DNA from 4 places in the Marinomonas mediterranea MMB-1 genome. Region 1 is predicted to be linked to each of the others. Evidence: predicted binding sites of a transcription regulator. Region 1 holds the regulator's gene; each other region holds the start of a gene.
The links. The regulator sigma-54, encoded in region 1, starts transcription at its own class of promoters, with help from an activator protein. The targets are predictions, from matches to a motif close to TGGCACNNNNNTTGCTNT.
Positions count from the first base shown of each region.

Region 2: a site for sigma-54 is predicted at 3,023-3,040, ahead of glnK (P-II family nitrogen regulator). Genes of this name have one in related genera too.
Region 3: a site for sigma-54 is predicted at 1,589-1,606, ahead of MARME_RS19375 (CmpA/NrtA family ABC transporter substrate-binding protein). Genes of this name have one in related genera too.
Region 4: a site for sigma-54 is predicted at 1,985-2,002, ahead of MARME_RS20775 (amino acid ABC transporter substrate-binding protein). Genes of this name have one in related genera too.

Region 1 covers NC_015276.1:1,963,876-1,971,662, reverse strand. The annotation lists gene lptC (LPS export ABC transporter periplasmic protein LptC) at 1-298, shown strand, start outside; gene lptA (lipopolysaccharide transport periplasmic protein LptA) at 273-791, shown strand; gene lptB (LPS export ABC transporter ATP-binding protein) at 791-1,516, shown strand; gene MARME_RS08955 (RNA polymerase factor sigma-54) at 1,583-3,052, shown strand; gene MARME_RS08950 (PTS sugar transporter subunit IIA) at 3,070-3,519, shown strand; gene MARME_RS08945 (HPr family phosphocarrier protein) at 3,531-3,800, shown strand; gene mgtE (magnesium transporter) at 3,810-5,162, shown strand; gene yjgA (ribosome biogenesis factor YjgA) at 5,168-5,701, shown strand; gene MARME_RS08930 (carbon-nitrogen hydrolase family protein) at 5,823-6,644, opposite strand; gene MARME_RS08925 (YhdP family phospholipid transporter) at 6,659-7,787, opposite strand, start outside.
Region 2 covers NC_015276.1:3,772,633-3,780,419, forward strand. The annotation lists gene MARME_RS17265 (YifB family Mg chelatase-like AAA ATPase) at 1-651, opposite strand, end outside; gene MARME_RS17270 (fibrinogen-like YCDxxxxGGGW domain-containing protein) at 731-2,092, opposite strand; gene MARME_RS17275 (accessory factor UbiK family protein) at 2,220-2,462, opposite strand; gene glnK (P-II family nitrogen regulator) at 3,093-3,431, shown strand; gene MARME_RS17285 (ammonium transporter) at 3,479-4,741, shown strand; gene radA (DNA repair protein RadA) at 5,111-6,496, shown strand; gene MARME_RS17295 (DUF1289 domain-containing protein) at 6,555-6,848, opposite strand; gene MARME_RS17300 (COG3904 family protein) at 6,882-7,580, opposite strand; gene MARME_RS17305 (CoA-acylating methylmalonate-semialdehyde dehydrogenase) at 7,727-7,787, opposite strand, start outside.
Region 3 covers NC_015276.1:4,245,955-4,253,741, reverse strand. The annotation lists gene MARME_RS19380 (ABC transporter permease) at 1-199, opposite strand, end outside; gene MARME_RS19375 (CmpA/NrtA family ABC transporter substrate-binding protein) at 280-1,587, opposite strand; gene MARME_RS19370 (aspartyl/asparaginyl beta-hydroxylase domain-containing protein) at 2,105-2,740, opposite strand; gene MARME_RS19365 (hypothetical protein) at 2,992-3,615, opposite strand; gene MARME_RS19360 (hypothetical protein) at 3,643-4,290, opposite strand; gene nrtS (nitrate/nitrite transporter NrtS) at 4,544-4,762, opposite strand; gene MARME_RS19350 (GNAT family N-acetyltransferase) at 4,874-5,356, shown strand; gene MARME_RS19345 (5'-nucleotidase, lipoprotein e(P4) family) at 5,588-6,415, shown strand; gene MARME_RS19340 (DUF547 domain-containing protein) at 6,489-7,286, opposite strand; gene MARME_RS19335 (FAD-dependent oxidoreductase) at 7,293-7,787, opposite strand, start outside.
Region 4 covers NC_015276.1:4,579,478-4,587,264, forward strand. The annotation lists gene MARME_RS20765 (ComEA family DNA-binding protein) at 77-883, shown strand; gene MARME_RS20770 (Lrp/AsnC ligand binding domain-containing protein) at 1,022-1,498, opposite strand; gene MARME_RS20775 (amino acid ABC transporter substrate-binding protein) at 2,081-3,103, shown strand; gene MARME_RS20780 (amino acid ABC transporter permease) at 3,237-4,409, shown strand; gene MARME_RS20785 (amino acid ABC transporter permease) at 4,423-5,523, shown strand; gene MARME_RS20790 (amino acid ABC transporter ATP-binding protein) at 5,548-6,327, shown strand; gene MARME_RS20795 (HDOD domain-containing protein) at 6,439-7,707, shown strand; gene MARME_RS20800 (chorismate--pyruvate lyase family protein) at 7,704-7,787, shown strand, end outside.

The DNA.
Region 1 (7,787 bases):
CGCTTGGTACGCTGAGGCAGACTTTGGAAAACTAAATGACGCCAACAAAGATATATTACTAACCTCCAATGCATTCGTAACCCGAAAAGACAGCACAACAACATCCAACCGCTTAAATGCAGATTCAATTCACTACAATGATGTCGACAAGTCGCTGATCAGCCTTGGAAATGCGGAACTCATTACACAGCAAGGCATAACAAAAGCGGACACCATTCGCTCATTCGTAGACCTTGAAACTGCTCAATTTAAAGGAAACGTATCTGGACATTATGAACAAGCTACTCAAAATCAATAAGGTCACCTTGTTTCTAACAGTAAGCGCTTGTTTAAGTGCTAGCTCAAACTACGCTTTAGAAAGCGACACTAGCCAACCTCTTGAAATCCAAGCGGATGAAGCATTTTACGATCAGAAAGCGGGCGAAGCCACCTACAAAGGCGACGTTCTAATAAAACAAGGCACGATCGAAATAAAAGCAGACTTTCTAAAGGTGTTTACCGACCCAGCCACCAACACTTTTAGCTCTTTACAGGCCACTGGCACACCAGCGAGATTCACGCAGCAATTAGACGAGGCCGGAAACAGAGTAACAAGTCGCGGAGATCAGATCGACTACATTACAGATGGACGCTTAGAAATTAATGGCAAAGGCTATTTAAAGCGAGGGTTAGATGAAATAGATGCGGATTTCATCCTCTATATGATGAAAAATGAAACCTTTACCGCAGAAAACAGAGGCAATGGACGAGTAAAAATGACTTTGCAACCAGCTCAAGAGAAGAGTGAATAATGGCAATATTGGAAGCCAAACATCTCGCTAAGGCGTACAAAAAACGAAAAGTTGTGCTCGATGTGTCACTGTCCGTCGAATCTGGACAAGCAGTTGGCCTGTTAGGTCCAAACGGCGCGGGCAAAACGACCTGTTTCTATATGATTGTTGGCATGGTAGCAAATGATGCTGGAGGAATATTCATCGATGGCCTGGATGTAACTAAGGATGCGATGCACGCGCGCGCGCAAAAAGGCATTGGCTATCTCCCTCAAGAAGCATCTATCTTTAGAAAAATGTCTGTTGAAGACAACATTGCAGCCATTATAGAAACTAGAAAAACACTGACTAAACAAGAACGAAGCGACTTACTAGAAAAATTGCTTGAAGAATTTCATGTTACTCATATTAGAAAGAATTTAGGCATGGCTCTCTCGGGTGGAGAGCGACGAAGGGTAGAAATCGCACGCGCACTGGCAATGAACCCTAAATTCATTTTACTTGATGAACCTTTTGCTGGTGTCGACCCTATATCGGTCGGCGACATTAAGCAAATCATAAAACACCTCACAGACAGCGGCATTGGTGTTTTAATTACCGACCACAATGTTAGAGAAACGCTAGACATTTGCGACAAGGCTTACATTGTAGGAAATGGACACATCATCGCCTCAGGAAATGCAGATGACGTTATTAACAATGAACAAGTAAAAAAAGTCTACCTAGGCGACGACTTCAAGCTTTAAGCTCTTATTTTTCAAATAAAAAGGGAGTAATATGCATAACGCGTTCCATAAAAGAAGAGTTGCTCCATGAAGCAGTCATTACAGCTAAAAATCGGTCAGCAGTTAACTATGACTCCACAGTTGCAGCAAGCGATACGCTTACTTCAACTCTCAACTATTGACCTGCAACAGGAAATACACGATTTTCTGGAATCTAACCCACTTCTTGAACTAGATGAAGACGAGAGTGCAGCTGCAGCGTCATCAGAATCCAGCAATCAAACCGAAAAAAAAGCAGAGAGCGACACTAACTCAGAAGAAGCAAGAGTAGAGTCTGAATGGACGGAAAGTATCCCTGAAGAACTCTCTATCGACAGTAGTTGGGACGACACGTATCAAAATACAGCAGCGGCCTCTGACGCACCTTTATTTGATGGTGATTTCGACTTAGACAGTAGAAATTCTGAATCCGAAAATATACAAGACCATCTAATATGGCAACTAAACCTTACTCATATTTCTGATAGAGACATTGAAATTGCATATGCTTTAATTGAATGCGTTCAACCCGATGGCTACCTATCGATCAGCGTGCAAGAAGTCTTTGAATCCCTTGCCTCTGAACTTGAAGACTTAGAGCTCGATGAAGTTGTCGCTGTCCAACATCGCGTCCAACGATTTGACCCCGTTGGCGTTGCGTCGCAAGACCTAAGAGAATGTCTATTAGTCCAACTGGAAGGCTTTCACAATCACCAATTGTTTAAACCCGCCCATAACGTTATCGATAACTATTTACCACTTCTCGGGAATCGCGACTTTGCCCAGCTATGTAGGAAAACACGCTTAAAGGAAGAGGCGCTTAAAGACGTTATCGCGCTTATACAACAACTAAACCCAAAACCCGGCTCGACAATTGACACCTCAGACACTGACTATGTTATTCCTGATGTTTCAGTAAAAAAGAAAAATGGTATTTGGCAAGTTGAACTAAACAATGATGCGCTACCACCAGTAAAGATCAACGAAACCTATTCAGCAATGGCAAACAAGTCAGCGTCTTCGGAAGACGTAAACTACATAAAGACCTCGCTACAGGAAGCCAAGTGGTTTATAAAAAGCCTTCAAAGTAGAAATGAAACCCTACTAAAGGTCGCCAGCTGTATCGTAAATAGGCAGATCGAATTCTTCGAGTATGGCGAAGAGGCAATGAAACCGATGGTACTCCATAACGTGGCAGAAGAAGTCGGAATGCATGAATCAACAATATCTCGTGTCACAACTCAAAAATACATGCATACTCCTAAAGGTATCTTTGAGCTCAAATATTTCTTTTCGAGTCATGTTAATACAAGCTCTGGCGGAGAATGCTCCTCAACGGCTATTCGTGCCATGATTAAAAAGCTTATTGCAGAAGAACCGGCTAAAAAGCCTCTTAGTGACAATAAGCTAGCTACGATACTTGCCGAGCAAGGAATACAAGTTGCGAGACGTACCGTCGCAAAATATCGCGAGGCGATGAACATCCCTCCTTCCAATGAACGAAAGCGCCTTATTTAAGGTAGGTCATATCAACAATGTCTTTAGAAAAATTAGTCAATAGTGAGCTGGTTTTTGCTAATCAACCAATTGCCAGCAAAAAAAGAGTTCTGGAATTTTTAGCCGAGGCTATTGGGGCGAGGCTGCATTGTGAGTCAGAAGCAGTCTACGATGCGCTTTTAGCAAGAGAGAAGCTCGGCAGTACTGGCGTCGGAGCCGGAATAGCAATTCCGCACTGTAGATTTGAACAAGCAAATCATGCTGCCCTTGTTGTTATGTCTCTAGAAAAACCCATTGATTACGACTCAATAGACAGACAACCCGTTGATTTAATATTTGCACTGATAGCCCCTCCTAACGAATGCGAGGGACATCTTAAGACGTTATCTCAAATTGCAGAAATGGCACAATCTCCAGATAAATTAAAGAGACTACGTGATACTACAACAAACGAAGAATTGATAACCTCATTTCTACAACAAGTATAAGGGCGACTGCCATGCAGGAAAAGACCGTCACTATTGTAAACAAACTAGGCTTACATGCTCGGGCAGCCAGTAAACTGGTTGAAACAACGACTCGCTTTTCGTGCGATATTACCATCGAAAAAGATGGTCGAAACGTAGACGGAAAAAGCATCATGGCTATGATGATGCTGGCGGCTAGTAAAGGAACAGATTTAAAAATAAAGGCGAACGGCGATGATGAAATAGACGCTATGGACGCAATCGTCGAGGTCATTGCTAATCGATTCGGCGAAGCGGAGTAAGCCCACTACATGACTGAGCAAACCACTCAAGAACACCTCCAGACAGTAAATGAATCACTTGAGTCTGGAACAACGATGCAAATCCGGTATTTGCTCAATGGTGCTCTACCCGCTCAGGATGTAGCAAGACTTCTAGAATCTTCTCCACCAAAAGAACGTAAGCTGCTTTGGGACCTAATCGACGATAAGAACGAAGGTGAGGTTCTTCAATATTTAAGTGAAGACATCAGTGCTCAGTTCATGAAAACAATGGATACGGAACGACTTGTTGCCGTATCTGAACAGTTTGAGCACGACGATTTAACCAATATTCTTCAACATTTACCTGAGACTCTTGTAAAAGAAGTTCTCGCGTCAATGACAGCGCAAAATCGCGCCCGTGTAGAAACCCTGCTGAGTTATTCTGAAGACTCCGCAGGCGGACTCATGAACACGGACACCATTACGATCCGACCCAATATAACGGTCGATATCGTTTTTCGTTTTTTACGACGACACCAAGAACTGCCTGACATGACTGATAATCTATTAATCGTCAGTCGATCGGACAAATTTCTAGGCACCTTACCTCTCACAAAACTATTAGTCGCAGACACCTCTTCTACTGTTCGCGAAATAATGGAAACGGAAACGACCACAATCACTTCGGACATGCCTGCCAGCGAAGTAGCTCAGCTTTTCGAAAAATTAGACTTGGTCTCAGCGCCAGTGATTGATCCAGAGACAAAAAAACTATTGGGACGAATTACAATCGATGATGTCGTTGATGTCATTCGAGACGAAGCTGAGCACTCTATGCTATCGATGGCAGGTTTAGAGGATGACGAAGACACGTTCGCTCCCATTTTAAAAACAACTCGGCGACGCGCTGTATGGCTCGGAGTCAATTTAGTCACCGCTTTCATTGCTTCTTACGTTATAGGACTGTTTCAGGACACGTTAGATCAAATCGTAGCGCTCGCCATTCTAATGCCAATAGTAGCCAGCATGGGCGGAATCGCTGGTTCACAGGTTTTGACTTTGGTTATTCGAGGAATCGCCCTAAATCAAATCGGTGCAACCAATACAGGGTGGCTACTCAATCGAGAGATTGTGGTCGGAGCCCTCAACGGGATATTATGGGCAACCGTTATCGCAGCAATGACAGCTCTTTGGTTTGACAATCTCCAGATAGCCTATATCATTGCCGCAGCAATCATTATCAATCTATTATTTGCCGCCATCACGGGAACCATGCTCCCCGTCATTCTAAAGAAACTAGGCGTTGACCCAGCACTTGCGGGAAGCGTAATTCTTACAACAGTGACCGATGTCGTCGGCTTCTTATCATTCTTAGGTTTAGCAACTTTATTTTTAGTGTAAATACAATGACAGAATTTGAACAATACGACGAGTTTGACGACGAAAACTATAAGAGCAAAACTCAGATCAAGCGAGAAATGGAAGCGCTTCAGGACCTCGGTAAGCAACTGGTCGCTCTGAGCAAATCACAAAGAGCAAAAGTCCCCATGTCCGAAACCATGCGAGACGCACTGGATGAGGCAGACCGAATCAAACAGAGAGAAGCGCAACGCCGCCATCTTCAATATATTGGTAAAGTGATGCGCAGCGAGGATCATGAAGCGATTCAACATCGAGTTGATCTTTTTGATACCACCTCAGCACTGCATAACAAGCTATTTCATCAACTTGAAGCAACACGAGATCAATTGATTAATGCAGATAGTAGTCAAGAAGTATTCAAAAAATACATTGAAGAAAACCCTGATGTCGACATCCAGCAATTTCGTCAACTTATAAGACAATCTCAAAAAGAAGCGGAACAAGGCAACAAAACAACCAGTAAGAAAAAGCTTTTCAAACTATTACGCGAGATACAAGAGAAGAAGCTCAATCTATAGATTACTAGCCACTAGATTTAAATACACCTAGAATCAGCACAAAACGCATTTCAAGGTGTATTTAATCTATTTTACCTGCACTTTCAGACCACTACATCAAACACTACACAAAAGAAACACGCTAAATACGCCTATGAAGCAAACATGGCATTTTTTCTCTAACTACCTTCAAAACATCTAAATCAAGCACCTCTAACAGCTCACCAGGCTCTTCTCCTAGCTCACTAACAACCTCACCCCAAGGATCAATCAATTGCGAATGACCATAGGTTTGACGTGTTTCAGTATGCCAGCCACATTGATTTAAACCTAAAATATAGCACTGATTTTCAATTGCCCTAGCACGCAATAACGCTTGCCAATGCGCCTTACCCGTCTGATAAGTGAATGCAGCCGGAACAACAATCAACTCAGCACCTTTTTGAGCCAATTCACGAAAAAGCTCAGGAAACCTCAGGTCATAACATATAGATAAGCCCACCTGCACTCCAGCAATATTCACAACGACCGAAGTTAAATCGCCAGGCTCTATATAATCAGACTCTCGATATTGACCCGCTTTATCCGATACTGCGGCATCGAACAGATGTATTTTGTCATACCGCGCACACTGCACCCCAGTGTCATCAAATAAAATACTCGATTGACGAACCCTGCCTCTTGGCATTTGGGAGCCGTCATATCTCGTAGCCTTGGGATGAGAGCCAATTAAAATAGGCAAACTATATTGCTTCGCTAAACCAGAGATGCTGCTCAACAACCCTAATTCGAGCTCTTCATCAGCAACCACTTTAAGCTTCCGACCAGAGAACAACAGAACATTTTCAGGTAACACGACAAGATCCGCACCTTGCTGCGCAACTTTTGCTACTGCTGCTTTAACATACTCTAAATTGGAGGCTATATTTGCAGTGCTGGTCATTTGAATTCCGGCAATACGCATCACTTATACCTCGATCAATTTGGTTTGAATTTGACAGGTTCAACATTGGGATCAGAAAATGGCCCCACGATCGAATACTGAACACTTGTTACTTTAGATATCTGCTTACCTATAAGCTTATCCGTAATAAAAAGCAGCCCAGCTATTTGAGGTGTCGCAAGTAAAAAACCAGCGATGGGCAATGTGCTTGAAATTGGAAGTGTAATAGTCAATCTCTCATCTAACGTTTCATCAATTAAATTAGCACTGCCATTTAGCTCAATTTCAGCGGTTGGCGCGCTCACTGTAACTGGCTCCGTGGTTTTTAACTGCCCATTATTTAAGGTCAACAACCCTTTGAAAGAGTCGAAAGGTAAACCTGGAGCATAGAGATCTGAAAAATCAAACGTCAAGCGCCTAGCCAACGTATCAATATTAAATATCCCCAACACCCTCAAAAAGGGCGGAAGCTGATCAACTTGATTAAAGTTACCATCTTCAACGTCAAACTTTATACGCCCAGATAACGTCTCTCTGTCGAAGTCAAACGGTGTCCCTTGCCACGCCAAAGCAATATCAAATTGATAGTCATCAGACTTAATAAAAGGAACATCCGAGAACTTCCTCGTTATTTCCTCAGCCTTATTACCCGTTAACTTTAAAGACAGCTCTACACTACTCTCTTCGCCAGTTTCCTGCCAATACAAGCTACCGTCAACGCTACCATTATCAAGTTGGGTGACTATAGGGCTTACTTTTACACGCCCACCGCCAAGTCGATTGATCTGTAAATTCCAATCACCTAACGGCTGCTGATTTAGATAAAACTCATCTAAGATAAGCGTCACATTTGGAACTTGGCGAGCGCTAAGGAAAGCACCTTGCTCGGCGCTCGTGTCAGATGATTTATCTGACGTATTCCAACTCAAAAAGCCAAAATGAAAAACAGGACCATGTTGGTTTGAAGACCAACGCAACTCCATTTCATCAGAGTTCACAAAGACAGTATCGGCGGCGGAGGCAGTACGATGATCGATCTTAACATTGTTCAATATATTAAGTTCATTCACAATAACCTGATCGAGCACCACATCAAGCCCTTTCAACCATGTTGGCTTCGTTAACTGAATAGGTGTATCAACATTGGAATCAGTACCAGAGCCT
Region 2 (7,787 bases), 1.8 Mb from region 1:
AAACAAGAGGTTGTGCCCTCCTGCAGCCGCGACTTCCAATGCTCGTCGCGCTTGATATTGGCCTTTTACATCCGCCATATCAGGTAGTTGCCTAGAGACGTCTTCGCATGCATTACGACTAAGCTGGCAAACAGGTAACTTATTTTGCCCTAAGAGGTGGGAAGTCACTTGCGTCAATACGTTCGCATGAAGCGCGTCGGATTCAACAAGACCCGCTTCTTGCTCATTGCCCGATGAGCAAATCAGTTGTCTACTCGCTTTGGCACACGCCACCGCAGAAGGCAACAAGCCCGTTATCGCTCTTACGTCTCCAGCTAGAGATAACTCTCCAAGAAACTCGTACTGACGAAGTTGCAAATCACCAAGTTGGCCTGACGCAAGCAATATACTAATAGCAATCGCAAGATCATATCGTCCCCCTTCCTTTGGCAAATCGGCAGGTGCTAAGTTGATAGTTATACGTTGCGTTGGGAACTCGAAATGGCTGTTTTGAATCGCACTGCGTACTCTATCTTTCGCTTCCCGCACGGCGGCTTCTGGCAAACCAACAATATTTAACGCTGGTAAGCCATTGGATATATGGGTTTCTACGGTTACCAAAGGTGAGTCGACGCCAACACGGGCGCGACTATAAATAGTGGCTAAACTCATGATCACTCCTTGATCATATAAATAAAAAGCCCTCACAGTCTGAGGGTTTGTCCTTAATAACTAAATAATAAGCAATGGATTAGCGAACGTAAATGTCTATATTTTCACTACTTGAGTGATAGTTAGATGCGGGGTTATGAGACCATAAACTCTTATTGTAGCCCCACAAGAACGACACCATATTGTTCTTAGTAGAGCCTAAACCTGAATAATCAGAACCATTTCCAGAGCACCCAGACGATTCATGATGAATTAACTTAACCTGAGATAAAGAGTCTCCAAGAGGTACACAATTGGCCGCAAGTAATGTTGAAATATCGCCAGTTGCATATTTCGTAGGAATATCTGACTCAACATCTTGCACGGCTAACAACTCAGAGGCCTGCCCTCTAAGCTCAATCCATTGAGAATCTCGAAGGTACTGGCTAACCGAATCTGATGTGATAGCATCCGTTGGATCGCCAATTGACGAACGTCGCTTAGATACTAATGTCCAACCACCTCCTTTAAATTCCATATTGCAATACGTCGTAAACTCTGCAATACCACCAACTCCATCAGGATCAATGGAATAGTAACCACTAGGTAAAGTTGAATCGTTATCTATTAAAGCCTTACAGCTCGAAAGGAACTCAAGTTTTTCCGGCTCTTGCCTCAGGCTCATCGGATCACTACCATATAAACTGCTATCACTAGCAAAGAGATTTCCATTTATACTCATCATAGAAAGCACTTCACTTACGTGAGCTACCTCAGTGTCCTTAGAGCTGTCCTCTTCAAGTGTCACTGTTTTACCTGCGAAATTAACCACAGGCTTACCAGAAACGTTATCCGATTTTTTCCACTGCAAGTCATAAGGCAATCCGTTATCAAGCTGCCCTTCCTCTTCGCTTGAATATATTGCTAGATAACCCACTTTTTCATCAAAAGATTTATTTTTAGAAGCCTCAAAGAACTGAGCAACGGAGACAAAACCATAAGATGTAACACTTTTTGCACGGACAACATAGGTATCGCCATTGCTCGTCTGTCCAGTAATAAAGAGCTTAGGCACGCCATCGAAAGGCTGTAAAAATTCCACTCGCTTAGATTTCGCAGCCTGATCAAAAGAACCAACTTCCCATACAGTACCATCGGCTTTTTCAACTCTACCAGCCTCCCAAACAGCATAAGGTACCGTTTCATCACTATGTATACCGTCGAGGTACTCCCACTCTTTAAAGCTAATGTCGAACGTGGAACTTGTCACATTTGAGACACTAACTGCTCCACTATCCGCTTCGTTAGAAGAGGGAACGCCTGTTATAACAATAGGGTCAGAGACACCTGAAATACCCACCGTCTTTACAACAGAGTTTATAGTAGTTTCACCTATATCAGCCCCATATGAATAGGTAACTGATAATGACATAGCAGATACTAACAGTGCTTTTTTAAACATCCTTACATTTCTCCTTTACAAATAAAAAGCACAATGACTATATCACTGTGCTTTTTGTAAAAGAAGATAACAAAAAAAGACCTGGATCAAAGAACTGGTCTGAAGCTAAAAAGCTGGTCAAAAGTGATTAAGATTCAGTTTTCTCAAGCTCTTCTAAACGCGCTTCAAGTTCTAAAAGACGTTTTCGGTATTTAGCCAGCATATCAGCCTGAACTTCAAATTCCTCTCTTGTAACCAAGTCCATTTTCGTAAGCGTGTCTTTTGCTACTTGATGCAGTTGCTGTTGGATTTCTTCTGCTGGCAATTTACCTAACGTCGCTGCGGCTTGCTCTAGCCCAGCTCCCATTTGTTTCACAAATTGGTCTAGCATATTGGCCTCTATCGTCTATAGTCATTAGGGTTGCGTTTAAGCAGCCTATTTAAAAGAGTTAAATTACTACGCTCTTATTTTTGGTTGCCTTGATAGTTTGCTAACTAGGGCATTCGACTATATTTTAAATAATCGCTATCGAGTAAAAATAAGGGGCTAGTAACCTGTTTGTTGTTACCCTAAGTATACAAACCAATTCGACTTCTTAAAATACATTATTACACTGTTTGCCTTTCCCCTTTCGAAGCAAATTGCCCCAATTTGGAACAACATTAAATCCCGCTTTACTTTTGTGCACATAAAACGAGATATGTGACCCGACTTGGTGACACCAGACGCATAACTGAAGGTGATTCATCTAATTGATGTTATTGAACCACTATAAAACCAAATAGTTAGCGCATTTTTCCAGTTACTTTAACCACCTCCCTCCAAAAGCACCAAGAAAGCGCACAGCGCACCAACAAAACACGAATCTTAGCTTTCTCTGGTGCGCGATTGACCGTACTTTTTTTGTGCACTTTTCCTCAACCCCTTATAAACACTCACTCTTATGGTTGTGGCACGCATATTGAATATCTGGTTGTACTCGCAATACGAGATAATCCTAAAACTAAGGAGATTGCCAGAATGAAGCTTATTACTGCCATCATCAAGCCTTTCAAACTAGATGATGTTCGCGAAGCCCTATCTGAAATCGGTGTTCAAGGTATCACTGTTACAGAAGTAAAGGGATTCGGACGTCAAAAGGGCCACACAGAACTCTACCGAGGTGCAGAGTATGTCGTAGATTTCCTACCTAAAGTGAAGATCGAACTTGCGATCGCCGATGACATGGCGGACCAAGTTGTCGAAGCGATATCAAGCGCTGCGAACACTGGGAAAATTGGCGACGGTAAAATCTTTATCGTTAATCTAGAACAAGCGGTTCGTATTCGTACCGGAGAGACTGGGGAAGACGCGGTTTAAATAATAAGAAACCGTTTTTATCTTACAAGCCTTTAGGGGGGCGAAAAATGCAAGAAGTTTATCACTTACAATATGCTATGGACACCTTCTACTTTCTGGTGTGTGGTGCATTAGTTATGTGGATGGCAGCGGGTTTTGCCATGTTAGAAGCGGGCTTAGTTCGCTCTAAAAACACAACCGAAATTCTTACTAAGAACGTCGCACTGTTTGCGATCTCTTGTATCATGTACCTCGTTGTAGGTTACCACATCATGTATGGTGGAGATTGGTTCCTATCTGGTATTCAAGACGTAGATGTCGCATCTACTCTATCTGACTTTGAAGGCCGTGAAGGCGGTTTTGAAGGCGGTTCAATTTATTCTGGCGCTTCTGACTTCTTCTTCCAAGTCGTCTTCGTTGCAACAGCAATGTCTATCGTGTCTGGTGCCGTAGCTGAACGTATGAAGCTTTGGGCTTTCCTAGCGTTCGCCGTTGTTATGACTGCTGTGATCTACCCACTTGAAGGTGGTTGGACTTGGGGCGGTAACGATGTATTCGGTATGTACAACCTTGGCGACATGGGCTTCTCTGACTTCGCTGGCTCAGGCATCGTACACATGGCCGGTGCTGCAGCAGCTCTTGCAGGCGTGCTGGTACTAGGCGCTCGTAAAGGTAAATACGGACCTAACGGTGAAGTTCGCGCTATTCCTGGTGCTAACCTACCTCTAGCAACACTAGGTACGTTTATCCTTTGGATGGGTTGGTTCGGTTTCAACGGTGGATCTGTATTGAAACTTGGCGATATAGCAAACGCTAACTCGGTTGCAATGGTATTCCTAAACACGAATGCAGCAGCAGCGGGTGGCGCAATTGCAGCTCTTATCCTAGCTCGTATCTTGTTTGGTAAAGCAGACTTAACAATGCTTCTAAACGGCGCACTTGCAGGTCTTGTAGCAATCACAGCAGAACCTTCTACACCATCTGCACTAGGTGCAACTCTAATTGGTGTTGTTGGTGGCTTGATTGTTGTTGTTTCTATCCTAACATTGGATAAACTGAAAATTGACGATCCAGTTGGTGCAATCTCTGTACACGGTGTAGTCGGCGTTTGGGGTCTACTTGCCGTACCTCTAACAAACGACGGTGCGACATTTGGCGGGCAAATCGCTGGTGCTCTAACGATCTTCGTATGGGTATTCGTTGCAAGTCTAGTTGTTTGGTTGATCATTAAAGCAATCATGGGCGTTCGTGTCTCTGAAGAAGAAGAGTACGAAGGTGTTGACCTTGCTGAATGTGGTATGGAAGCGTACCCAGAGTTCAACAAAAACTAAGATACTCTTAATGTCCACTACTTTGCCTTTAAGGTAGGGTTTGGAACATCAAATACAAACCCTCGCTTTTAGCGGGGGTTTGTCGTTTTTTCTCCCACACTTTTTGAGTTCCTCTGTTACTATAAAAGCAATTGAATATTGTTTAATGACCCCCACCTAACCTCCCCCTTGTAAAGGGGGAGGAATAGTATGCAGTGTTTCAAACCTCCCTCCTCTTAACAAAGAGGAAGGAATTGCATCGATGTATTTCATACTCCTTCCCCTTAGTAAGGGGAGCAGTAGTGCGAGGTATTTCTTATTCCCTCCCCTTACTAAGGGGAGGGTTAGGGAGGGGTCGTTATGAAAAGCATAACAACTCAGAGACAAAAAATGGCAAAAGCAAAAACAGCCTTTGTATGCAACGAATGCGGTGCTGATTACGCTAAATGGCAAGGACAATGTCAGGCCTGTGGCGCTTGGAATACCCTTCAAGAAATACGCTTAACCTCCACTAAAACATCCGCACGTGTTGCCGCGACGCAAGACCCTAGACGTCAGGGGTATGCAGGCGCAACAACAAGCGTTAAAGATTTATCCGAAGTAGACCTTGGTGACGTTCCTCGATTCAGCTCTGGTGCCAGTGAGTTCGATCGGGTATTAGGTGGGGGATTAGTGCCCGGTGGCGTGGTTCTTATTGGTGGGCACCCTGGAGCAGGGAAAAGTACACTGCTTTTACAAACCATGTGCTGGCTCGCTCAACAACAAGGCGCACTCTATGTAACAGGTGAAGAATCACTTCAACAAGTCGCTATGCGAGCACAACGTTTAGGTCTCCCTACTCAGAATCTAAAAATGTTGTCGGAAACCAACGTTGAGTCTATTTTGAATGTTGCTGAACAAGTAAAACCCAAAATAATGGTCATTGACTCGATACAAGTCATGCATTTGGATGGCATTGAATCGGCGCCGGGCAGTGTTTCACAAGTAAGAGAAAGTGCAGCCGTTCTGACACGTTTTGCGAAACAAACTCAAACCGCAGTCTTACTCGTTGGTCATGTTACCAAAGATGGTTCATTGGCGGGTCCAAAAGTACTAGAACACATGGTGGATTGCTCTGTGCTGTTAGAAGGCTCAGAAGACTCTCGTTTTCGTACACTACGTGGCATGAAGAACCGTTTCGGGGCAATCAATGAGCTTGGTGTATTCGCGATGCTTGAAAACGGTTTAAAAGAAGTCAAAAATCCAAGCTCCATCTTCTTAAACCGCTCCAAACACCCTGCTGCTGGTAGTTTAGTTATGGTGGTATGGGAAGGCACACGACCTCTTCTCGTAGAGCTTCAAGCATTAGTTGATGAGTCAGCCTTTGGTAACCCTCGCCGCGTGACGGTCGGGTTTGATCACAATCGACTTGCGATGTTATTAGCGGTGCTGCACAAGCATGGCGGATTGCACACATCAGATCAGGATGTCTATCTGAACGTCGTAGGGGGTGTAAAAGTCGTTGAAACCAGTGCCGACCTAGCGGCAATTGCAGCGGTGGTGTCTAGCTTTAGAGATCAAGTCCTACCGCATGACTTGGTTGTACTTGGGGAAGTGGGGTTGTCTGGCGAAATTCGCCCTGTGCCGTCGGGTCAAGAACGTATTATTGAAGCAGCGAAGCATGGCTTTACGAAAGCAATCGTCCCAAAGACAAACTGTCCTAAAAAGCTAATTAATGGCATGACCGTTATTGGCGTGGAGCGACTTTCTGAAGCATTAGAAGCGATTTTTGGATAATGACTTAGACCGTAAAAACAGGTAGGGAAAGATAGGAAAGGAGACGCTAAACATCGCGTTATTCTTTCTCTTTCGCCGGAGTAGAAAACAAATCCAACATATCCGTTTCATCCATCCCATAAGGTAATGAGGCGGACTGTTTTTTTTCCATTTTGTCCTGACGCGCTTTGATGATTCTCTGCCAACGAGAACGACATAAGTGCAAAACATGGCGACGTTCTACCTCTGTCATTCCATGCCAATGAAAGCGCTCATCTCGACTTCTTAAACACCCTTTACAGTACCCTTTCTTACTGTTTTCACAGATGCCTCGACACGGACTTTCAATGGCAAAAAGTTCATACTGATCCAAACTTAGCTCCTATTCGCGTACATACATTGAGTATTAGTCAGTAGCGAGATGAAAATCATAGATTTCCTCCGAGGTTAAATAATAAATCCGCTCCGCTGGGGCCGCATTTAAAGAAAACCAGTAAAATCGCTCAGGTATGCCAAGAGATAGGTAAAAATTTACATACTCTGCATGCACGGGATCGGCCATATCCACTTCACCTTTCATTATAGTACCTGTATTTGAAGAGGGGTTATCCTGATCTCGCCATGCATGTACGCCAACAGCAGAGCCGGGGCCAATTGTGCGTTTCACGCCACCTAGAAATAGATCAACGCCACCGGATAAAACATAGCCAGTACGCGCAATATGTGTGTTTAGCCCTAGCCGTCGAATAAGACGAGCGCTGTTCATCGTTTCCTGCTGATCAAGGCTTCCAGGCACATCCACCAACACCAACTCCGTCACATTTGGGTGTTGTTCTATCATTGATTTGAGCGTGTTCGTCAGCTCACGTCCCAGAACACCTGATAAATAAGCACTGTCTTCGTTGACGACAAGTTGAATATTGCTATCCGTATCAATCACTGATGCTTTCGCAGCGCCATCTTCTCTATTCTTGCTACTCGAAGACGCACAGCCGGCCAATGACACGATTACCAATAATGCAACTGGCCAGCGCCCTATCGCTGACCAACTATCTAAAACGCACCCACTATCTAAAACTGGCCATGTCCCTTTATAGCGCTGCATATACCCTCATTCATCATTCGTATCGGAATAGGATTAAACCGAAGTCATAAATTCAGTATATACATAGTTTTCGTTTTCTAGAATGGCTATAACAAACAAAAAAATAGCGGCCAACGCCGCTATTCTCTATCTAACGCAGAAACACATTAAGACGGGAACGAAAACGTCTTGCCTTCACGAACACCAGCAGACGGCCAGCGTTGCGTT
Region 3 (7,787 bases), 2.3 Mb from region 1:
CCGCAATTAAGTTCTGAAATTGCTCATAGACAGCAACAGGCCCTGGGAATGTACCAAGGGAAGTATGGACGCGACTTGCGCCAACATTCCAAATCACCAAAAAGACCAAAATACCCAGTATGGGTAACAGCAGGTTCTTAATGGAAAAGCCTTGATACCAATCCTGAATAGATTTTAGTTTTATGTTTGGTGTCATCATGTTTGTCTTTCTCAATACGTTGTTCTTAGGTTAAAAAGGCACGTCCTTGTGCCGTTGGGAGCTAGGTAGTCTTTAAATTTCTATACTTCGTCGTCGCCTTTTAGACCGATTTCAAAGCTCTCAAGGTATTTATTTGGGTAACGTCCATCGTATGTAACGTTGTCAATAAATTCGCTTTGAGGTGGTTTGAAGCCTGTTTCAGTTTCGAAATTAGGGAACTCGCTTGCTTCCATTAATCCTTCTTCGATCAGCTCTTTTGCGGCGGTTGCATAAATGTCAGGACGGTAAACTTTTTTCGCAGTGTCCATGAACCAAGAATCCGGTTTGTTATCCGCAATTTGTCCCCAACGACGCATTTGAGTCAGGTACCAAATCGCATCACTGTAGTAGGGGTACGTTGCGTTGTAGCGGAAAAATACGTTGAAATCAGGCACTTCGCGTTTATCGCCTTTCTCGTATTCGAACGTTCCCGTCATACTGTTGGCGATAACGTCATAGTCTGCGCCGACGTATTCACTGCGAGATAAAATTTCAACCGCTTCTGGGCGGTTTGCGTTGTTGTTTTCGTCCAACCATTTTGCCGCACGAATCATGGCCTTAACGACGCGTAGGTGCGTGTTTGGATATTCGTCTGCCCATTCATTGCTTACACCAAATACTTTTTCTGGGTTGTCTTTCCAGATTTCATAATCGGTAATGACAGGTACGCCGATGCCTTTAAAGACGGCTTGTTGGTTCCACGGCTCGCCCACGCAATAACCGTAGATAGTACCTGCTTCCATGGTCGCCGGCATTTGAGGAGGAGGCGTAACGGACAACAGTGCGTCAGCACCGATTTGACCGCTGATGTCTCCTTTTTTCGGAGCATAGTAACCCGGGTGAATACCACCCGCTGCTAACCAGTAGCGTAGCTCGTAGTTGTGCGTTGAAACTGGGAATACCATGCCCATATTGAAGGGTTTCCCTTCATCTTTGAAACTTTCCACAACCGGTTTTAACGCCGATGCGCTAATCGGGTGAACGGGTTTTCCATCAGCATCTTTAGGGATGTTTGGTTTCATTTGAGCCCAAATATCATTGGAAACCGTGATGCCGTTACCATTTAGGTCCATACTGAACGCAGTGATGATATGCGCCTGAGTACCGAAGCCAATTGTCGCACCAAGTGGCTGACCTGCTAGCATGTGCGCGCCATCCAGTTGCCCATCAATTACGCGGTCAAGCAGCACTTTCCAGTTTGCTTGTGCTTCTAAGGTGACATAGAGGCCTTCGTCTTCGAAGTATCCGTTTTCGTAGGCAATCGCAAGAGGTGCCATATCCGTCAGTTTAATAAAGCCGAATTTTAAGTCTTCTTTCTCTGGCTCACCAATTTCAGCTTGAGCTTGCATGGAGGCGACTAGTGCGCCAACAGCTGCAACTTTCGTCGCGAACTTAATTGCGCTTGCAGCATGAGTTTTGAGAAAACCTTGAGATTGTTCGTAGTGACCAAACGTCTTTTTCATGTTTGTACTCCAATTGGATAGACCCAGAAACGAAAAAAGACGCCAGACTCATCCTTCTATCATTAGATAGCGGGTGTGCCTGGCGCCTTTGCCATACCTGAACCGTTGTCGGTTCTTAATTTTTATATCGCGTTAGCGAACAGTGCTAAAGCGAAGTGTTCATTTTGTGATATTACTGGTTATGTTTAATACAAGGCATGAGTCGTGCCAGTTTTTTTAACTGTCTGAATTATAAGTGGTTATTTTATTTTGGAGTATTTTGGTTGTGTTTTAAGTGTCGATTTATAGATAGAGTGTACGTTTCTTTTATTGTGCGGTGCACTGATATTGTTCTTTGATGTCTTGTGGTGCACCGAAATGTGCATGGCGTTATGCACAATAGAGAACGAGGTGACGTAACTGGCTAGCTGTCTGATTCCCGACCTGATTGAATGTACTGGCAGATAGCGTCAAATTGTTCGTGACTACACTGACAATCGATCACTAAATGCGTACGAGCGAGTGTACTGTTGTTGTTTACCCAGTGTGTCTTATCCGCATTGATATACCAAAGTTCGCCTGTGTTCATAGGGACTTTCTCGTCGGCCACATAAAACTCAACGTTGTGATCACTTATAATGGGGACATGCAGCCGAGCTTCGCCATACTCCAGTCCAAGGCCATTGTCGGAGTGAGGTAAAATATTTGCTCCAGCATGTAGGCGCATAAAGCGAACCGATTTAATTAAGATGCCCTCTAGCTTTTCGAGATCGTCGACGAGTGCTTGAATACACCCAAATTCGCTTATGATTGGCAGATTCACCCAGTGATCGTCTTTGTTGTGATGGGAGAAGTTTTGCATGATAGGGTGGGCATGTTGATGCTCAGAAAGACAGCGCAAAGCAATAACGTCCCAGACTCCTTGATACGCCTTTTGGTTCACATGTTGGCTCCACAATGTGTCGTCTTCTATCACCGAGAGTGACGTTCGGATGTCTTCTATATGTTGGTGTGAAAACACCTTACCAATGAACTCCGAATGTCGCGCTAATGTGTCCATTTATCAATCCTTATTTTGTACTTCTATAGTAGATCTTTGCGCGACGACTGGGCTTCGTTCGCGACTTTGTGTAGAGATCTCATAGTAGGCGGCAAATATAAAATTGCAATGGCAAGTTAACATCTAAGCACGAAGAGTATGGAGAACACGGAGAGTATGGTGAAAGTTGTCGTGCCCGTCAGGTTGGTAGGCGATGAGGCGACGGACACGACAAAACGGATGCGTTTAGAGTCTTAAAAGACGGTAAACGCTTATAGGTTGGCAAACAGTCTGAACTTCACCGTGTTGGCGTCATTCATACTGGCGTCGTCGGACGAGAAGACGTCTTTGGTATAGGCATCTTGATCACGTAGGGCAAATTGGGCGTCGATGGAAAACTTGCCGAAGTTGTAACCTACCCCAATAGGCAGTTGAAGCCCTGTTGCAACGTATTGGTTTCCGCTGCTCGTGGACTCCCATGTTTCGCTAAAAAGGCCAACGCCTGTGTAGGCATAAAAACCTTCATCGACAAGAGACGTGCTGATCAAAGCATTTAGCTCAAGTCCTGACACATCAAAGACCGAGCGACCCGACTCGGACCCCTTGGTGTAGTCTCCTGCGCCTGGATAATAATAGTTTGACTCCAATGCGACGTTTTCTTGTGGGATGAGTCGCGCTGAAAATACTGGTGAGTCAAAGGAGACGTCATAGTCATTGCTGCTTTCACTAATAAAGCTAGAGTGATAACCACCCCCGATTTGTGCGAAGGTGCCGGAGTGTTTTGCGTCCGTTTCGTCTGTATCGGCAAAGGCGAAGATAGGAAACGCCAGTGCCGCGATTGCAGGTAAAGATAGTAGGGCTGTTGTTCTTGCGACAGCAAAGGTTGCTCTTCTCATGGGTCTGTCCTCAATTTGAAAATAGGCTTAATGTCGTTTCTGGTTACCGCGACTTCCCTTGTCGCTGCTGGCATCGCGTCCGCCCCTTTTCGAACTGCGACTGCCTTTATTCGAATCACGTGAGCGGCTATTGGATTTAGAGTCTGATTTCGAGCGATCACTTTTTTTGGTGTTTTGCTTGGTGTTTTGCTTGGTGCTTTGTTTAGTGTCTTTATCCGTAATTTGATTTGAGTTGTTTGTGCTCGGACTATCGTTATTGGATGCGTTGTTGGATGTATTGGATGCTTCTTCGTCTGACGCATCGGATTGATCGCTACTAGTAACCTCTTCGTCACTTGATGAGCTGCCACTCTCTTCATCTGCTGCGGAGTCTGAATCGTTTGATGTGACGTCCTCATCTGAGGTGGTGACTAAGGTTTCTTCATCCGAAGCCGTCTCATCGTCTGAATTCGTGACAGACTCGTCGTCTGACGTTGTGGACGTTTCTTCATTAGTAGCGTCACTTGAATCACTGCTTTCTTCGGTCGAACCGCTGCTGGTTTCTTCGCTTGTTGCCTCTGTCTCTGAGTCCCCAGTGACGTCTTCATCAGACGCCCACAAAGCGTTACCGAAAAAGCTGGTTGTCGCGATAACAAAAAAGGTGAATAACAATTGTTTTTTGAGTTTCGAAATCATGGTCATTCTCTATTTGTTTTGTTTGTGTGAAATAATCACACTTAGTATCTTTATATTAGGTGTGGAAAAATCACACGTAAATAGGGTGGAAAGAGGTTTGGTGTAAAGTTTTTGTAAGTTTATGGCGGGGCTGGCTGATTTTAGATGGGAAAAGCCAATAAAAACGGCGGCTTTTTAGCTTGAATCAATGTAAGTAAGCGTTAAAGGTTCTTGGGTAAATCTTAGTTCAATGAGTGAGACTTTCGATCAAAAGCTATGCCTTTTTCTGAATCTGTATTTTTGCTGCACTGTAAGACGAGACACAGTAAGGGACGAAATAGTTTAGGAGGAGTTTCCCCCATTCTATTTCGAGTCCATTAACGATGGCATCGCCTTGGTTGATGGCGTTTAGAACGGTTCCGACGACCAACGCAATTTTAATCGCGTTCATAGCGACGGCTTTTGACGATAGAACAGAGAGCCAATTGCGCATATTTGAGACCTTTGTAAACGTTTTGATTTGGAACTTTACGGTAAGTAACACCACATAATCCCAGATCTGAGTATTTGATGCTATCTACCCGTCACAAAAAGGCAATCAATCATGCATATTCGTGTTGCAACCATGAAGGACCTCGACGCTATTTCGCAATTGTCCGCTCAAATTCAGCGAGATCAGTACCGATCTGAGCCCGACTTGTTTTTAACGCCGGATCAAGTTTCTGACGAAGAGTACAGACATTATTGGAAACAGGTCTTAAATGGTCGTGAAAATAGAATTTTTGTTGCTGAGCAAGAAGGTCGGATTGTGGGGTATGTTAGTGCTCATATTCTGCGATTTGAGATGCCCTTTATGATTAAAAAAAATATGGGGCGTATAGGCACCATCGTCGTCGCGTACTCTATGCAGCGTTTGGGGGTGGGGAGACGGTTATCTGAGCATGCCGAGCAATGGTTGGTCTCAGCTGGCGCGCAGGAAGTCGCGTTGGAAGTACTTGAAAGAAACACAGACGCGCAATCCTTTTATACAACGCAAGGTTACAAAACCTGTACTCGTACTTTGTCAAAGACCCTCTCTCGTGCCTGAGAGCGATTATGCATTACCACTTGTCTAAACGGTTCGTGGCTTCTTGATTGAGCGTTGCTCGCTTAGGAGCGTTTTGAGCTGTACGGCGGTTTTTGACAGCGGGGAAAATGTGGAATAAATTTGACTTGTCGGTCAAGAAAAAGGAATTTGAGTCAGCCTGAACCCTATTCATATTATGCATGTGCCTATAATCGAGCCTCACACTACCGTGACAGAAGAGGAGAGTTGGACATGATGAATACCGTTTTTCGTACTTTTGTTTTATCAAGCACCCTTTTGCTTGGCAGTATATCGCTTCCATCTTGGGCTGATGAGAGTACTTACACCACCAAGGATTTGAATGAGCAACTGGTGCTTGCCAGTGTTTGGATGCAGAACTCAGGTGAATTTAAAGCGCTTTCTTATCAGGCGTTTAACTTGGCTAAGATGAGCTTGGACGACTACTTGGAACAACACAAGGGGTCGAAAAAAGTGGCGGTGGTCGTCGATGCGGACGAAACCGTCATTGATAACGGCGCTTATGAAGCGTGGCTTGTTGGTAAAGATTTTGGCTATTCGAGTAAAACGTGGGCGAAATGGATGGAGGCTGCGCAAGCGACGGCTATGCCGGGTGCGCTAGACTTTTTAACCTACGCTGAGCAAAAAGGCGTTGAGATTTTTTATGTCACTAATCGTAAAATGGTAGGGCTTGAAGGCACACGCAAGAACTTAAAAGCATTGGACTTTCCGTTCGTTGATGATGCCCATCTTATGCTGCGTGACTCGACCAGCAACAAAGAGCCGCGTCGTCAAAAAATCTTAGCGGATTTTGATATTGCTTTGCTTATGGGTGATAACCTGAACGATTTCTCCGCTGATTTTAAGACGAAAAGTCTAGAAGGATCGTATGCTGCGGTTGAGAAAAACAAAGCGCTTTTTGGCACTAAGTATATTGTTCTTCCAAACCCGACTTACGGTGATTGGGAAGGTAAAGTATACAAGGGCAATTGGGGTGCTTCAGCGGCAGAGAAAGATCAAATGCGTAAGGCACACCTAACGGCTTGGAAGCCAGAAAGCTAAACGCTACACATGCGTCTTGGTACTCAGAGGAGCAGCAAGACGCATTATTTATTACTGTTGTATTCGTTCGGAATTAATTAGTGCCGTTCAACGCCCAGTTGTAAGATAAGTAATCAATCTCTAAGTCGTGTTTCGAGAGCTTTCTTTGCTGCTCATCGGTCAAGTGCAATGCTTCTTGATAGTTTATTAGAAAATCGAACAGAGACCTGTAGCCCATCCAACCTTTTTCGAAATCCTCTTCGTACCATTTAAAAATAGATGAGAGTTCTAGGGTATTACCATTCGCACGATTGCGACTGTCGTCAGCAAGAAAGCGTCGTGTTTGAGACTCTAATTGCGCCTCCAGTAACGTACTTGTGTAAGCTTCTTCAAGTAACGCAGGGCAACCAATACTGGCGCAATTGACCGCAAAATGAATGCGAGGATCGTTATAGCGTCCCCAACCGCGAATCATCTTATGCTCAATGTCATCTAGGGAAACTTGCTTGCCGAACAGTGGAATAAACGAGCGCTTCCAAGGGTTGGAAAAGAACCCTCCAATGTCTTTGATCGAATCAAGGTCTGGCCATTCTGTGAGAATCAGTTCAACCGTCCAAGCATTGTAGGCATTGATCAGAAACGCGAGCTGTTCACTAAGCGGCCATTGATCAAAGTCGGATCTCGACACAGCACTCAGAGATTTTAAATAGCGAGTTAACTGAGGTCGGTCGTTGTCAAATCCTTGATAATCGACTTCGGTAGAGTGACCATCTCGAACGCTGACTACATGCGCATTAAGCAGCCTATTCCACTCGTCGTGATTCACGTTCGCGGCCATGCTCGTAACGGGCGTAAGAAGACACAGCAATAAGATAGAACATAATGTGCGCATACCTTGTTATCCTCTTCGCCATGTGTGGTATTTTTCGAGCCATTTCAGAGCGGTTTCAGGTGCATGTGCTTTTTTCCACTCACCAGCTGCATATTTGTTGGCTTCTGCCCATGTGGGATATGTGTGTATGGTGCCGAGTATTTTATTAAGACCCAGCCCATGCTTCATGGCCAGAACGAACTCCGCCAGCAAGTCTCCGGCGTGGTCGCCAACAATGGTCGCGCCGAGAATTTTATCTTTGCCGGGAACAGTCAGTACTTTAACAAAACCTTTATCTGCACTTTCAGCAATGGCTCGATCGAGATCATCAATGCCGTATTTTGTTACTTCGTATGCAATGCCTTTTTCTTGTGCATCCTGCTCGCTGAGCCCAACTCTGGCAACTTCCGGGTCAATAAAGGTTGTCCAAGGTATGACACTGTAATCGACACGGAATTTCTTCAAGTTGCCAAACAAGGCATTCACGGCGGCATACCACGCTTGGTGCGCGGCTGTGTGTGT
Region 4 (7,787 bases), 2.1 Mb from region 1:
CTACGGAAGCCGCGAGTCACCCTCTTAGCTTTCTTGATGCATTTGGTAGAACAACAATGTAATTGAGGATTCCAAATTGAATACACTTTCCACCCCTTTAAACGATGATAGTCGAGCACTGATGAAGCTGCAGTTAGAAGGTCAGTGCGGGTACAAACAGGGAAAAGACCGAGTTCTAATTAATATAGAGCGTGTCAGTAGCCACAGAGAATTAAACAACCTCAGCGGCACTGTTTCCATACAGCTGCGAGCGTATCGTCAACATCAGCACCGTGACGATCAATCCTGTCTGCTCGCTTCAACGACAATTGGACAAATAAATGGCCAACACTATTTAGAAAATTGTCTTTATGATCTCATTTATACCGCACCCTCTGCGGGCACTTGGGACATCAGCCTAGAAATTCGCGAGTGGGATGGAGCAGGTTATGTGCTCTGCGATCAAGTTAATTTCCCAATCCCAATGCACATCGACTTTCAGCCAACAACGATTGAAAACGTCATTGAGCTTCCTCTCAAAAAAGAAGTACCAAAACCGCTTCCATCTGAAAAAACATCAGACATCGGCCCAGCAAGCTCAAACACGACAAACACGGACATTCCCCCGTGTGAAACCATCTCAACAGAGACCTCGGACTCCGTCAAACCCGAGAAGGGCCTGAAAGCAAACAAGAAAAAAGAAAAGCGTACGGATTCACCTGAGGTAACACTCATCAATCACTGCTCAACCGATGACATCCTTGAAGTGAAGGGGCTCTCCAAAAAAGTAGCAAAAGAAATTGTTCAAAATCGTCCCTTCAAAAAATGGAAAGAGCTACTAGACGTTAAGGGAGTGGGGCCTAAATTACTGGAAAGAATTAAAAAAGCGCTGAAAGGAAGTTAGTACAAAATAAAAATGTGCGGATAAAATAGAGCTAGAACAGTGAAAGGTACGAAGATTACGGCTAATAATCGTACCTTTCCACTTAACCTACAACCCTAACACTGATATAGAAGGGTCGTTCTTCACATTCCCATAAAATTAGGGAATCTTAACAACCGTTGTATTCTTTACTTCTTCCATCGCAACATAAGTACGAGATTCACGCACATGCGGCAACGTTAGCAACGTCTCGCCTAACAACCTTCGATAGGCGTCCATATTGGACACTCGTGCTTTTAATAAATATTCAAAATCACCAGCGATAAGGTGACATTCCAGTACTTCTGGTATTTCCGAGACTGACTCTTTGAATTCAAGAAAGCCTTCAGGAGAGGTGGTTTTAAGACGAATCTCAACAAACACCAATAAACCTGCGTCAACCTTTTTGGGGTCAACCAGTGCGCAATAGCCTGTGATATAACCATTACGTTCTAAACGTCTTACCCTTTCAAGGCAAGGCGTCGCACTTAGCCCAACGCGGCTAGCGAGTTCAACATTAGAAAGACGACCATTAATTTGAAGTTCTCGTAGGATCTTCTTGTCTAGCCTATCTAGAGGCTTCGCGGAAGTTTCCATTAATCACGGGGCTCCTTAAATTATGATCTATATAACATTAATATAGATTCGGACCTTTGAACTTTTGTTTTCTTATTCTTTGAGAGAGTAAGTCTAACATGAGCGAGTCTGAAAACAGAAAACCCATTACCTTAAATAAAACAAGGTTTTAAACATACCTCCGCACCAATATCGAACAAAAACAAACCTCAGCACCAAAAAAAGGCAAAAAAGTCGTAATGAGGCACTTTTTTTCTACTAAACTAACGTTTCATGCACCAATATATAACAAGCATAGGAGAGCAAATAACTAATATATAAAAACTATCAAAGAAAAACTTTTAGTAGACTTTAAGAAAAAGAATGTGCAAAAAAGTCGAAACTTCCCCTAATTTTTTTACACTTTCCTCTTGACTCTAGCCTACAAAAAGTCGTTCTATAAAGTGAAGTGAGGATCTCATAGAAGATTCCACTGGAAAATATACAAAAAAACAATAACTCTAATTTTGGCAAACAATTTGCTTAACAAGCTCACAAGGTTGTAAAAGCCGTTTTTGCTAAAAAAGATAATATATACAAAAGAAACGCCTGGGAGGCTCTTAAATGAAATCGAATATGAGTAAAATCCTTACCACTGCTGCAATCGCAGCGACAGTAAGCGCAACTGCTGGTGCAGCAACTTTAGACGACGTAAAATCTAAAGGCTTCATTCAGTGTGGTGTGAGCCAAGGTGTTCCTGGTTTCTCAAACGCTGATGAAGCAGGTAACTGGTCTGGTATCGATGTTGACGCTTGTCGCGCTGCTGCTGCTGCAGTATTTGGTGATGCTCAAGCTGTTAAATTCACACCTCTATCAGCGAAAGAACGTTTCACTGCACTTCAGTCTGGCGAGATCGACATGCTATCTCGTAACACGACTTGGACTTACACGCGTGATACTGCGCTGGGTCTAGATTTTACTGCGGTAAACTTCTATGACGGTCAGGGTTTCATGGTTCGTAACGACCTAGGTGTTACTTCTGCGATGGAACTTGACGGTGCAACTGTTTGTACTGAGCAAGGTACAACAACTGAGCTAAACATGGCGGACTTCTTCCGTAAGCACGGTTTGTCTTACGTTCCTGTTATCGTTCAAAAAGCAGACGAAGCACTAGCAGCATACGCTTCTGGTCGTTGTGATGTTTTCACGACTGATAAATCTGGTCTAGCAGCACACCGTTCAAAACTTGCTGATCCAAGTGCACACGTTATCCTTCCAGAAACAATCTCTAAAGAGCCTCTAGGTCCTGTTGTTCGTCACGGCGACAACCAATGGAAAGACATCGTAACTTGGGCAATGTTCGTACAAGTTAACGCTGAAGAAATGGGTATTTCTTCTAAAAACGTTGCGAAAATCAAAGCTGAATCTAAAGACCCTGCGATCCGTCGTCTTCTAGGCGCTGAAGGTAACATGGGTGAGTCTCTAGGTCTTGGTGCTGATTGGGCATACGATATCATCGCTGAAGTAGGTAACTACGGCGAAGTATTTGAAAACAACGTTGGTCCAAACACTCCTGTAGGTCTACCTCGCGGTATTAACAACCTATGGACTGAAGGCGGCGTAATGTACGCTCCACCAGTTCGTTAATACCCTTTAAGTCTACCTATATACTGGCGCAGCCACTTTAGTAAAATATCCAGCATGGATTCACCTCTTAAGTGCTCTGCGCCAGTCTTGTTTCTGAAACACATCTGACGAGCATATCACTGCCTGAACCAAGATGAGCGAAAATACTAATACGAATACGAGCTTCTTGAATGACGCGGGCAATCGCGCCCTAATCTTTCAAGCCGTTCTGTTGGCTGTAGTCGTCTTTGTTGGATATTATTTATTCAGCAATCTACAAGCTAACCTTGAAACACGCGGGATATCTACTGGTTTCTCATTTTTGAATGAACCAGCGGGCTTCCCAGTCCTGATCCACCTAATTGAATATACTGAAGCAGATACATACGGCCGAGCATTTGCTGTAGCCCTTATCAATACGTTTGTAATCTCTTTGCTCGGTATTATTTTAGCGACCGTTATCGGCGTCATAATGGGCCTCGCACGCCTGTCCAACAACTGGCTGGTTGCAAGACTAGCAACTGTTTACATTGAGACATTGCGTAATATTCCATTATTGCTGCAAATGTTCTTCTGGTACTTTGCCGTTTTGGCTGCCATGCCACACCCTCGCAATAGTATTGTGTTCGGTGATTTCTTTATCAACAAACGCGGCATCTACTCACCAAACCCACAGTTCCAAGACGGTTCTGGCTTTGTATTAGCAGCCTTCTTGCTTTCTATCGTGGGTGCATTTTTTATTGTTCGCTGGGCCAAAGCGCGTCAAAAAGCGACAGGTAATTGGTTCCCTGCCTATTGGGCCTCTTTTGGTACCATTATTGGTGTCACCTTACTTGCTTTTGTTGTTACCGGTTTCCCTGTTGAATTCGATCTACCGTCTAAAAGTCGCTTCAATGTGACGGGTGGCATGGTATTAGTACCTGAATTTGTCGCGGTGCTTATTGCACTGTCTACATACACGGGTTCTTTTATTGCAGAGATCGTACGTGCAGGCATCTTATCTGTAAACTGGGGACAAACCGAAGCATCACGCTCATTAGGTTTACCAGACGGCAAAACTCAGCGCCTTATCGTATTACCTCAAGCGTTACGCGTTATCATTCCCCCTCTTACTAGCCAATATCTAAACCTAGCGAAAAACTCTTCTTTAGGTGCAGCGATTGCCTACCCTGAACTGGTTGCAGTTGTTATGGGTACGACCCTGAACCAAACGGGTCAAGCAATCGAAACCATTGGCTTATGTATGCTTGTTTACGGTTCTTTGAGCTTATCTATCTCGCTCTTTATGAACTGGTACAACAAACGTATGTCTTTAGTAGAACGTTAAGGAGGCTATTATCATGGCGATCGAATTTAAACCATCTCCAAGCCTCCCACCACCGTCTGATTCGGTAGGTCCGGTAGCTTGGGTTCGAGCAAACTTTTTCTCTTCTCCTTTGAATATTGCTCTGACTTTGTTCAGCGTATATGTTCTGTATTTGATGATCCCACCTGTTTTACAGTGGGGATTTCTTGATGCAACGTGGGAAGGATCTTCCAAAGCAGCGTGTACAGCAGGCGGCGCATGTTGGGCTTTCATCGGGGCGTACTTTGAGCAATTTATGTACGGCCTGTACCCTGAAACTGAGTACTGGCGCATCAACCTCGCATTGATCTTACTCATTGTGCTTGTTGGTATGTTTGCGATAAAAGCGGTTAACAAGCTTTTCTTGTCAATTGCAATTATCGTGGTGTACCCAATTGTTGCTTTTATATTGTTCTCTGGCGGCATGTTCGGCCTTGAGACAGTTGAAACATCAAACTGGGGCGGACTGTTCCTAACAACCTTACTTGGGGTTGTCGGTATTGTTGCCTCTTTCCCTCTTGGTGTGCTTCTAGCATTGGGTCGTCGTTCTAACATGCCGATTGTTAAATCAGTATGTGTTGTATTCATCGAAACCATTCGTGCTGTTCCATTGATCACGATTTTGTTTATGGCATCCGTTATGATTCCATTGTTCTTGCCAGAAGGCTTGAACTTCAACAAATTACTTCGTGTACTCATTGGTATTACATTGTTCTCTGCTGCTTATATGGCGGAGGTTATTCGTGGTGGCCTTCAGGCAATACCTAAAGGTCAGTACGAAGCCGCAGATGCAATGGGACTCACCTACTGGCAATCAATGTGTTTGGTCATCTTGCCACAAGCATTGAAACTGGTTATTCCAGGTATCGTGAATACCTTTATCGGTTTGTTCAAAGATACGACTCTGGTTTACATCGTTGGTATGTTCGATCTACTGGGCCGAATCCAAGCAGCAAACCACGATGCTAACTGGTTAGGTACAACAATCGAAGGTTATGCCTTCGCAGGCTTTGTTTATTGGATTATCTGCTTCGGTATGTCCCGCTACAGTATGGCGGTTGAGCGTAAGTTAGATACCGGACACAAGCGGAAATAATATAGATTTTGAGGCTTTAAAAAGATGACTGATAACAACATGGCACTTGCCCAACTTGAGCCGGGCGAAGAAGCAATTATTGAATTTAGCGACGTGAATAAGTGGTACGGTGACTTCCACGTTCTAAAGAATATTAATTTTAGTATCCGTAAAGGCGAACGTATTGTTGTGTGTGGGCCGTCAGGTTCAGGTAAATCAACAATGACTCGCTGCATCAACCGTCTAGAGGAACACCAAAAAGGTTCAATCCTTGTTGACGGTATTGAGATGAACGACAACCTGAAAAACATCGAGGCAATCCGTAAAGATGTGGGCATGGTGTTTCAGCACTTTAACTTGTTCCCACATTTGACGATTCTTGAAAACCTGACATTGGCTCCGATCTGGGTACGTAAAATGCCTAAGAAAGAAGCTGAAGAGATGGCGATGCATTACCTTGAGCGAGTTAAAATCGCGAACCAAGCAGGTAAATATCCAGGTCAGCTATCCGGTGGACAACAACAACGTGTAGCGATCGCTCGTGGCCTATGTATGAAGCCTCGCATTATGCTTTTTGATGAACCAACATCTGCACTTGATCCAGAAATGATCAAAGAAGTATTGGACGTAATGGTTCAGTTAGCAGACGAAGGCATGACGATGGTGTGTGTAACGCACGAAATGGGCTTTGCTAAGACTGTTGCCGACCGAGTCGTATTTATGGATGCTGGGGAAATTGTGGAAGCAAATACACCACATGAATTCTTCGAAAACCCACAACACGATCGTACTCAGCTGTTCTTAAGCCAGATCCTAAACCACTAAAATATAAAAGAATTTACATTCTTTTGATAAAGGCCCCTGTTGGGGCCTTTTTTTATAGCCTATAGTTATTAGAGAATTCAATAGATCAAAGAAGGATGCGCTAATTTGACTATGGCACAAACAGAGATGGACCCAACACCAACGCATGTACGCGTTATTCATCTCGCGGACAATAGCGGTAAAGTTCAAGCCATTTTTGGTCAAGACAGTGTCTTAGACCTCACAACGCTCTCACGCCTCACAAAAAGACGGCTGACTCCTTGGTCACGTTTACCAATTGAGGGCGATACATTACTGGACGCAAATAAAACCCCCACTTTCATCGATAAAGCATTGCTTAAAGAAGAGTCCGTCTCATTTCACAGTAAAAGCGACCTGTCTCTAAAGGCAATGAGCGGTCAACAACTTGCCGAGAAACTAGAAGGTAAACTCTCGTATATTGAAAACATCACCTACGCAGGCGAAGCGCTACACTACCCTGCTGCGGGTATGAATGAAGACGAAAAACAAATGCAAACGGCATTGGGTCGTTTCCAATCTATTCGCCTAAAACAGCGGCTTGAAGAAACGTTGGAAATCCCACCATTATCTAACTCCAGCACACATATTATTCAGCTAAGTGCCGACCCCAATGCAAGTTCAGAACAACTTTGTCAAATCGTTAATCTAGACCCAAGTTTGTCTGCTCAGGTGATTAGCTGGGCATCGTCGCCTTACTACGGTGGATCAGATCCTGTTGAATCAATTGAAGACGCCATTATCCGTGTACTGGGGTTTGATATGGTGATGAATCTTTCTCTAGGGTTATCAATGGGTGGGGTGTTTGAGCTACCAAAAGATGGTCCTAAACACTACGACGACTTTTGGTTCAGTGCCGTTTCACATGCGGCTCTGATGGAGTCTCTGGTGAAATCAATCTCCTCAGATCACCCAAAACCTCGGCTTGGTCATGCTTATCTGGCAGGCTTGCTGCACAATTTTGGCTATCTGGCGATCAGTGTTATTTTACCGCCTCATTTTTCTATTTTGTCTCGAAATTTAGAGGCAAATGCACATTTGCCTAGCAACGTTGTTGAGATGCAGGTGTTGCATTTTACAAAGGAACAGTTAGGCGCCTGGTTGCTAAAACACTGGAACATTCCGGCCGATATTTACGGCGCCGTTCGCTATTGCAAAGACGAAGGCTATCAAGGAGAGCATAAACTCTTAGCTAACCTTCTTTATGTGGCAAATCGTTTATTGGATCAACTGCCTATAAGCGAGCATTTACTGGATCAGTTAGGGTTAAACGAAGAAACCGCGTTACAATGTCGCCAGCAGGTCTTAAGCGCCTCCAAAGACCTTAGAGACATGGTAAATTTAATACACGGCAAGACATGACGTTACTCAATAAAAACGCTGCCCGACAATTTGACTACGAATGGCACGCACTAAGCTGCGTCAATCGACAACAGATTCCC